Regions from separate parts of the Cytobacillus sp. C11.1 genome, predicted to be linked through region 1. Evidence: riboswitches for the same ligand, from Rfam matches in the RefSeq annotation. Region 1 holds a riboswitch; each other region holds the start of a gene.
The links. A riboswitch is a leader RNA that binds a small molecule or an ion and turns the genes downstream of it on or off. The one in region 1 is predicted to bind thiamine pyrophosphate.

Region 1 (3,274 bases):
GGCGGGGATTTAACGGGGCATCAATCACAATCAAAGATCTTATCGACAAGGATATTGCAGAAAACACAGACTTATATCCGCGTGTTAACGGCAAGCCGGATCCGAACATCGATTTCAGGCGTGTTCCTAATCAAAATGTGTATTTCAGCCGGTACGCAATATCTTTAACAACTAAGCTTATTCCTGGAGATACAAATAACCTTCAGCAATGGCAGCCCGGCGATATCGTTGTTTTCCTTTCTCCCAAGTTTGACCATGTTGCCATCATATCTGACAAACGGACAAAGGATGGCATTCCTTACGTCATCCATAACTCCACACCTTTTGCGGCCGAAGTGAAGCTATCTTCCTTTAAAACACCCATTACGGCGCACTATAGATGGAATTTTTGAAAAAAAAAGCCTGCCCTGCCGGTAAGCAGAAGCAGGCGTGTTATTGACAACTTTCTGGCTTTTTTCGAAACATAATTACGTTTTCTTATGATGTCACTGCTGTATTGCCAGCTGGCCACTCCTCACAGGTGTAAGCCATCTCCCAGAATCCAAGCTCCAGCTGGCAGCTTTTGCGATAGGCATCCTTCATTCGCTGCCTTTCTTCTGGAGATGCTGCTTCCGCAAGCTCATCCAAACGATTCCTCATATTCATGGTAACTGTTTCAACCCTTAAATTTGCATAGAAAGAAATCCACGGGTAAAAAGGATGGTCCTCATGCGGCTCATATTGCTTCATGAGCTCAAGCCCTATTTCCCAATAAGTCCAAGGGCAAGGCAATAACGCAGCGAGGATTTCGCCCATCCCGCCTGTATGGGCATGGTACATCATATGCTTGACATAATGGTCTGCCGTCGGAGGAAGCGGGAAGCCCTGCAGCGCTTCATATCCCACACCAATCTGCTGGCAGAAATTATGATGAGGGTGGATTTCGCTGTTCAGTACAAATTCAATTTGCTGATTGAAATAAGCAATATCCTTCCGCTCAGAAGACTTGGAAATGGCGATTCCGTATATATGCATAAAAGCATTCAAATACTCATAATCCGCTTTAATATAATGGGCCAGCGCCTCTTTCGGCACATCTCCTCTCCCGATCCCCTGTACAAACGGATGCTGAAAAATAAGCTGAAATAAATCATCATTTTCTTTGCGAAGAATATCTGTAAAAGTCATTAAAATAGCCTCCTAATTATTCAGAAGCTGCCGGGGAAAAAGCATGAGGAAAAAAGAGGTCCCCACCGCTTCCCTGCGCTGGCATTACCCAGATCAGGTTCCAAGGGACAAAGGAAAAAGCCTTATCTCAGCCGAAGCGCCCCTAGCAGTTTTCTTATTGTTTTATTCGTTCCTACCACTTCTTTTAACGAGTTTCGATGAAGCTGCTTCATACCTGCTTTATGAAACTGCTTTTTCCCGCTTATTTCGGTAAAGCTGCTTCATACTGCTCTTTGCCGCCGCTTCTTCTCGCTCCATCGGCTTCAAGCTCTCTGTTCCTCCGTTCAGAAACGCACGCCCTCTAAAAAATCACATATTCTGCACTAAATTTTTTTCCTTCACTTTAGCGAGTACCATCCACCCAATAGCCGCACCGGCAAAGCTGCTGACAAGGAATGGCGGTATAAAGAAGAATGCACCAGCTGCGCTTCCCATCAATATTTTTGCATACGGGACTGCAAACAGTGCTCCGATAATGCCTGTTCCCACTACCTCACCAACTCCAGCCCAGATTTTCCGGCCGAATTTCAGATAAAGCACGCCTGCCAAAAACGCGCCAATCATTCCGCCTGGAAATGCAAGCAGCGTCCCAAAACCAAGCAGGTTTCGCAGTAATCCGATCATAAACGCCACTCCCACTGCCGGCAGCGGCCCAAGTGTTACTGCCGCCAATACATTCACCGCATGCTGGACGGGATAGGCTTTGGCCACACCTGCCGGAAACCATAACAAATGGGAGCCCAGCGTTCCAATCGCCACAAATAATGCCATCGTCGTCAATAAACGGGTTTTATTCACCTTAACCTCCTTCCTCAAGGGCAGCCTGATCGCTTATCATGGAGAAAAGTATGTACATAAGAAAAGCGCAAGGCGCCTGGCGCTGGACAGTTATCGAAGTTCAAAGCTTATACTTTCTTTCCTTCAAAAAAAGCCAGATCCGCGAAAGGACCTGGCTTGGTTTAAGTATAAATGATTCGACATACCGTCAAAGCCTACTTCCCTCCGCTGGCATTAACCAGATCAGGTCTATAAGAGTCGGAAAGCTATATCGCGCTTCCCTCTCAGCCCGCACATTCGGGGCACCCCTAGTAGTTTCATAGATATTTAATTTGATAAGCTGCCTCAAGCTTAACAAATTATTCCGGGACTGTCATCATTCTTTTTGCTTAGATGCTTTTATCAATACATCCGATTAAACGGTTTTCAATATCAGCCGCAATGCTTTGAACGGATTGGTCATTGACGAGTTCAATCATGCTTGTCGGCTTAGGCATGCCAATTTTCGTTTTGCCGGCATCCTCATAAACTACAATTTTACAAGGCAAGAAATAGCCAGCCATTTTGTTCTGTGTTAATACGCGATGTGCTTCAAATGGGTTGCAAACTTCTAAAACACGGAAAGATTCATTATAGTCCAGCCCTTTCTCCTGCAGTTTTTCCTGGACGTTAAACTGCCAAAGGACCCCGAATTTTTCTTCCTTCAGGCTTTCTTCAAGCGAAGAAATAGCTTCATCAATCGATTTCTCGGTTTCTACTGTGTATTCGAACATGATTGCATCTCCTTTTGTATCGGTATTCTGGTGGATCGGCAAATCTTCAATTAGAATGTTAGCGTAACATCCGCATCGTTGGCAAATTCAAGGAATGTTACAGCTCCGCCAACCTCAATTCCATCTACAAAAGCTTCTTTTTCAAGTCCCATAACATCCATAGTCATCTGGCAGCCGATAAATTTAACGCCTAAATCCTGTGCCATTGCCACTAATTCAGGAATTGCAGGAACATTGGCTTTTGTAAAGCCCTCTGCAAAATGCTCTTTTCCTTCAGGCATTGGAAGCTGCTGGTATGCTTCTTTATGAATTAAGTTTAATCCTTCGAAAGTGAAGAAAATCGCTACTTCTGCATCTGTTGCTGCCGCCGCAGTCGCAATGTTGTACACCTTGTATGCATCAAATAATCCGCCGTTGCTTGCAATAATTGCTACTTTTTTACTCATCGTAATTCCTCCTGAAATTTTATTTTTGGGGACTTTTTAGACCCTATGTAAACTCTTTATACATTTACCCCT
Region 2 (3,274 bases), 2.0 Mb from region 1:
ACATCCTGTTTGCCTGTTATGACTGCTATGGTGCCAAGCTCTTTTGCAGCCCTTCCAGCAAGTTCAGTCGTATTCCCCTGATTTTCCCCCGCATCTACTCCTTTAATTTTCCATTGCTGGCCGGCGGCATTGGCTATTTCCGCCGCATTTCCTCTAATGATGGAAATATTTAATTCCTTTAATAATTTTTTGGCGGTTTCTGTACGGTATGGAGTTGCCCCAACACCTACTGGGTCAAAGATTACGGGAACACCATGCTCGTTGGCTGACCTTCCTGCGATCAGCATGCTTTTTACTTCTTTTTCCGTAAGAGTTCCCATGTTCAGAACCAGTGCTCCGGCTATTTTCGCCATATCAGCCGCCTCTTCATGCGCATAAGCCATAACCGGTGATGCTCCAATTGCCAAAAGTCCATTGGCAGTAAAATTGGTTACCACAACATTTGTAATATTATGTACGAGCGGATTTGCGGTTCTTACTTTTTCTAAAAGACTGCTAATCTCGTAAATATTCATCATAAGTCCCCCTCACAATTAGTTCATAACAAGTCCGCCATCCACGACAAGATTCTGGCCTGTAACAGCCCTTGCCCATGGAGATGCGAAAAATACAATTGCATCAGCTGCCTCTGCCGGATCGGTAACCTTTTTCAATGGTGTAGAGTTTTCAATTATTTCAAAGACTTCATTTGAAGTAGCTGCGCTTGCATCCGTGGTTTTTAATAAGCCACCTGATACCATATTTACCGTAATGCCGTATTGCCCAAGTTCGTTAGCCATATTACGTGTAAATCCCAGGAGGGCTGCCTTGCTGGTCGTGTAATCGTGGTACGGAACAACCGGGTTCTGAAATAGATTTGTGCCAATCGAAATGACTCGTCCAAACCCGTTTAGTTTCATATCAGCCAAGCCAGCCTGAACGGTATTTAAAGCTCCTCGAACAGCGCCCTCCAGCTGGATTTGGAAGTCTTCCCATCCAATCGTTTCTGCATCTTTTTTGGAAACAGGGTCAAATTGAAAGTTTACAAGTGCGTTATTAACAATAGTCGTTATGGGTGTTCCAAAGTGGTTTTTCGCTTTTTCAAACAGTTCCACAACCTGTCTTTTGTCCCGGATATCTGCTTGAATGGCAATAGCACGTTCACCAATTTCACTTTGCAGCTCATAAGCTTTCTCTTCACTATGAAAATAGTTAATAACCACCCTCGCACCTTCTCTTGCAAAAGCTTTGGCCGTCTCCCTGCCCAAGCCTCTGCTCCCTCCTGTGATGAGCACAATTTGGTCTTGAAGTTTCATCTGAATTCCCCTTTTCATGAATGTGTCCAACCTAGTTATTGGCTTATTTTCTGACAAAATAAAAACCAGATCCATCAATGGACCTGGCAGAATAATAAATGAGAAGGAATGATCGTTCCCGCTATTACTACTTTCCTACGCTGGCATAATCCAGATCAGGTCCGAAGGGTAAAAAAACAGGTCGGTTTCTTTCTCAGCCCGCGCATCGGGCACCCCTAGCAGTAAAACTATTTAGTTGGCTGATTTCATCTTAGCTTGAAAATGGAAATCTGTAAAGTCTTGCAATTCTGTCGTTGTCTCTATATCGTTAATAGTAGTGAATAAGTGCAATTTAGACGTTGTCTTTATATCGATAATAGCAGTGTATCCTGGGAGGTTTTCTTATGGCAGAACATCAATTTTACTTGAAAGCACATTGGCCGGGCCTGCGCAATGATGTTGGAAAAATAGAATCCGGACAACTAAAGACGAAGGTATCAATACCGCCTGAGATGGATGGTCCGGGAATTGGCACAAACCCGGATGAAATGCTATTAGGAGCAGCTGCAACCTGTTATATTATTACGCTTGCAGCGATGATGGAACGGAGTAAACTTAAAAAAGAAGACTTGACCATGGAATCCATTGGGATTGTTGATGTCACCAATGGGATTATTACATACAAAAAAATTATCCACCGGCCTATAATCATCCTGAAGACTGACGCCACAGAGAGAGATTTCGCTCTCGCTCAGAAACTGGCCAAAAAAGCTGAAGCTTCCTGCATGATTTCAAGGGCCATTAAAGGAAATGTTGAGGTTGAATTGGAAGCAGAAATTATGCGTAAAACCGCTTAAATACCATTTAAGCGGTTTACGAAATATTTTTTCTCAAGGTGCCTGCCAGTTCGAAAAACTTATAAAGCCCATTTCCGAATCGCTTTCGCAACACCAGCTTCATCATTTGAAGCAGTCACAGCATTTGCTGTTTCTTTAACAATGTCCTGGGCGTTTCCCATTGCAACTCCCCATCCCGATTCCTCAATCATCGCAATATCGTTTAAGCTATCACCCATTGCCATCACATTTTCCATGGAAATGCCAAGAATTTCTGTAACCTGTTGGATTCCTTTTGCTTTATTAATGCCAAGTGCATTCACTTCAATATTGGTTAAGCTTGAATTGGTAATTTCCAGATCACCCTTTGATTGGAGCTCCTTATGAATGATTTCCCGTACTTCATCATCAGTGATATCAAATCCAAATTTCAGCCATTCATGGTCATGGATATTTTCAGGCATTTCATTGTTCCAGACCTGATCGCAGCTGGTAGCCCAAAAATGGGTTTTATGTGTTTTAGATAATGTCCACATCCATTCCATTATAGTAGAGTCAACTGGGGTTCTCGAAATTAAATTCCCTTCCGGACCAAAAATTTCACTTCCATTGACCGTAATTAAATAGGAGTTTAATTCAAGCGAGTCCGCATGGTCCCTGGCTGTAAGTCTGGAACGGCCGGTGCTTAGAATAACTTCGATCCCTTTTTCCTTTGCTTCGCGTATCGCCTCTCGGTTTTCCTCTGGAATTTCGTCATTCGTATTCAACAAAGTTCCATCCATATCAAGAGCGATTAATTTTATCTCCGGTGCATTCATTTTTTCTGGCATCATAATCTCCCTTTCCTAAACAATAAAGACATTATATAAAGAAATACTATTCCATTCAAAGGAAAGCCTCTGAAAGATGAATACTTTTAAATAAATTGGAAATAGCTGTATATATATTTCCCGAAAGGTGAGAAGCTATGTATTTACTACTTGTTGTGGTGGTATGGATTCTATTTGCTTACCGCTTTATAGATTGGTCACAATGGAAGAAACAATACCCTACCGTTTTGTATTTTATTGCAATTAATCTGACCTACAACATGCTTTATTATAACCATACACTTTGGGCATTCAGAGGAATTACTGCTGAGTGGATCAATCATTCCATCATTAA
Region 3 (3,274 bases), 1.9 Mb from region 1:
ATAGAAAAAGGTGTAGGGAATGAACAACCAGCAGGATTTTACGAAAGGGAATATACTTAAACAGCTCCTTATTTTTTCAGCACCCATCATGCTGACAAATTTGCTGCAGGTTTCCTATCAATTTATTGACAGTTTGTGGGTCGGAAATTTGCTTGGAGCTAATGCTTTGGGAGCCATAGCGGTTTCAGGGACTGTTATTTTTACTGTGCTCTCCTTTATTATCGGGATTAACAATGCTACTTTGACCATTTTGTCTCAGCAAAAGGGAGGAGACAATGAAAAGGGGCTTAAGAGATATTTAAATGCCTTCGTCGTGATTTTAACAGTCTTATCCATAGGACTCGGCTTGGCAGGATTTTTATTTTCTGAAAAAATATTGGTCTTCATGGGGACTCCTGCGGGAATGATTCCAGACGCAGCAGCTTATCTGCAAATTAATTTTCTCGGCATTCTGTTTTTATTTGGCTATAATTTTCTCGGCACTGTACTTCGTGCTCTGGGAGACAGTAAAACCCCATTATACTTTGTGTTCATTGCGGTGATTCTGAACGCAATTTTGGATCCGCTTTTCATTTGGACCTTCAATCTTGGAATAGAAGGGGCTGCGTATGCAACCATTGTATCACAGGGACTAGCTTTCCTGGCTGGCATAGTGCTTATTCTCCGCAAAAATCTGGCACCATTCACCATGCCTTCATGGCCGCAGAAGGAAGAGGCAGCATTAATTTTCAAACTTGGCATTCCATCTGGTCTGCAAATGACCGTTATTTCAGCTGGGGTTATGGCCATTATGAGTGTTGTCACATCGTTTGGGGGAGATGTGGTTGCCGGATTTGGTGCAGCACAGCGGATTGACAGTATCATTATGCTCCCGGCTATGGCTTTGGGGACTGCTGTGAACAGTATGGCAGGGCAGAATATTGGCGCTAATGAATGGGATCGCGTTCACAAAATTGCTCTTTACGGAGTGATTTATAATCTTGTATTTATGCTAATCATCGCTTTGCTAACGGTATTGTTGGCCGAATATGGAGTCAGCCTGTTTATCCAGGAAAAAGAAGCGCTGGAGTACGGAACTGAGTATTTAAAAATGATTGCTTTCTTTTATCCATTGCTTGGTATTAATTTTATCCTGAATGGGATAGTAAGGGCTTCTGGAGCAATGTTTCAGGTGCTGGTACTCAACATCATTTCTTTCTGGGTTCTGCGCTATCCTTTGACATATCTTTTTTCAAAATTTATGGGGGAGAATGGCATTGCTGCAGGCATGGGTGTCAGCTTTGCCATTAGCAGTGTAATTGCATTTATTTATTATCGATATGGCAAATGGAATGAGCAAAAACTCTTTGAGGAAGGTAAATAAACACTTTTCATAGATTAGAAAACAATATATAATAAAATGGAATAATTTGATAACGTTACCACAAGGGGAGCATTTTGCTGAGAGTGAACACTTTGCTGTTCTGACCCTTTGAACCTGTTAGATAATGCTAGCGCAGGAATGTGGACTAAAAGGCAGATGGGATCACTCTGCCTGCTTGTTCTCCTTTGGGGTATCGTCATACTTTTGAAGGGGATTTTTTTATGAAAAAATTAAGCTTGGCGGCGATGATTGAAGCATCCTTTTTCGCAGCATTTGCGATTATCCTGGATTTTTTGCCATCTATTAAACTTTCGCCATCGATATCTATCTCTGCTGCCATGATTCCGATTTTTGTACTGGCATTCAGATGGGGCATTAAAGTAAGCTTTATAGCAGGCTTATTATGGGGCATCCTGCAGATTGCGATGGGTGATGCATGGATTGCTACACCACTGCAGGCTTTTATTGAGTATTTTGTTGCTTTTGCTTTTATAGGAGTAGCTGGTTTGTTTTACCTTCCAATCCAAAAACAACTTCGCAATGAGAACAAGAAAAAGGCACTTGGCTGGATTGTATTGGCCATTTTTGCAGGAAGCTTCGCCCGCTATTTCTGGCATTTTATTGCAGGTGTTCTCTTTTTCGGAAGCTATGCACCAGAGGGAATGTCACCAGTTCTGTTTTCCTTCCTGGCAAATGGCGCAACCATGCTTGGAGCAGCCATATTATGCTCCATCCTGGCGGTATTATTAATTTCATCGGCTCCAAGGTTGGTTATTCGAAAAGCTGATGGCAGCATCACAGTACAAAAGCGGGCTTCTTAACGATAGAACCTCTTGGGATCATCCATCCGAAGAGGTTTTTTTTATTGATGCGGGTAACGAACTCCTGAAAATTGGGTATATTACTCAAAAAGGAGAGTGATTGCCTTGTCAAATTCCTTGCAAGGAAGCATTATCTCTGGTGTATATGACGCGGAAGCCAGTGCTTTTGAAATTCATAAAGTTAAAAACTTCAACACCCAATCAGTCCTTAATAAAGTACAGTGTGAAAATTTGTACCGATACTTATCACTTCATGAAGATGATGAGGATGGACAAATCATTACATTATATGACCAAATGCCTCTAATGCTGACACGCCAGGAAATTTGCAGCTTAATGAAAGATCTGGAACAAATTAAGAAGCTATATCAATAGAAGAAACTAGCGTTTTGCTCAGGGCAAAACGTTTTTTCTTGCAAAAAATGTTTGACAATTTTGTGAACAAAGTTAGAATATTTAGTAAAAGGGGATGAAAATGATGAAGGAAACTCAGCTAAAAGTTATGCTCTTTTTTAAAAATATGGCAGGAACAGGTATAGTGATTGGGTTAACAGTCCTTATAGCCAGTTTTTTTGTAAGCGGTATCAATGGGGAATATATCTTTTCAATTGGATTAAGCGTTATGGTGTCTTCCATGTTGTTCTTCGGCTTTGGCCTATTTATTCATTTAATGGAAGAGATGGCGGAAGGAAGCAAGGGAATTAGATAGCTGCTAAATTTATGTTCTGAATGATGATATAAAACATAATTAAAAACCGGCTCCCTCGTTGAGAACCGGTTTTTCCATTTTTATTATAAGATTTTAGTGGGCATGGCCTGAGCTCAAAACCCAAATCGACCCTGCCACAATAACCACAGCCATGAAAACGCCGTAAAAGATATTAAGGACGTTCGTTTTGCCGTCTTCGCCTTCACGCAAATGCATAAACATGAAAAGCTGTATTCCGGCTTGCATGATAGCCAGGGAGCCGATGATCCACATAATCACTTTAAAAGATAAGTCTGTTTTTAAAGCAATACCTGCTGCACCGAAAGTGAGTATAAGTGAGAAAACAAAACCAATAACATGACTTATTGGGAAACCTTTCCT

Region 2: another riboswitch for thiamine pyrophosphate. It lies ahead of AC3ZVC_RS17310 (3-oxoacyl-ACP reductase); the one in region 1 lies ahead of thiW (energy coupling factor transporter S component ThiW).
Region 3: another riboswitch for thiamine pyrophosphate. It lies ahead of thiT (energy-coupled thiamine transporter ThiT); the one in region 1 lies ahead of thiW (energy coupling factor transporter S component ThiW).

Annotation. Positions count from the first base shown of each region.
Region 1 covers NZ_CM176935.1:455,509-458,782, forward strand. Annotated here, with positions in the region: gene AC3ZVC_RS02335 (DUF1287 domain-containing protein) at 1-392, shown strand, start outside; gene tenA (thiaminase II) at 478-1,167, opposite strand; TPP riboswitch at 1,221-1,321, opposite strand; gene thiW (energy coupling factor transporter S component ThiW) at 1,516-2,004, opposite strand; TPP riboswitch at 2,187-2,303, opposite strand; gene AC3ZVC_RS02350 (DUF302 domain-containing protein) at 2,373-2,756, opposite strand; gene AC3ZVC_RS02355 (DsrE/DsrF/DrsH-like family protein) at 2,807-3,202, opposite strand.
Region 2 covers NZ_CM176935.1:3,487,702-3,490,975, reverse strand. Annotated here, with positions in the region: gene thiM (hydroxyethylthiazole kinase) at 1-515, opposite strand, end outside; gene AC3ZVC_RS17310 (3-oxoacyl-ACP reductase) at 534-1,295, opposite strand; TPP riboswitch at 1,411-1,522, opposite strand; gene AC3ZVC_RS17305 (OsmC family protein) at 1,679-2,131, shown strand; gene AC3ZVC_RS17300 (Cof-type HAD-IIB family hydrolase) at 2,191-2,940, opposite strand; gene AC3ZVC_RS17295 (CBO0543 family protein) at 3,078-3,274, shown strand, end outside.
Region 3 covers NZ_CM176935.1:3,531,197-3,534,470, forward strand. Annotated here, with positions in the region: gene AC3ZVC_RS17510 (MATE family efflux transporter) at 20-1,363, shown strand; TPP riboswitch at 1,417-1,519, shown strand; gene thiT (energy-coupled thiamine transporter ThiT) at 1,585-2,184, shown strand; gene AC3ZVC_RS17520 (hypothetical protein) at 2,281-2,559, shown strand; gene AC3ZVC_RS17525 (hypothetical protein) at 2,660-2,893, shown strand; gene qoxD (cytochrome aa3 quinol oxidase subunit IV) at 2,987-3,274, opposite strand, start outside.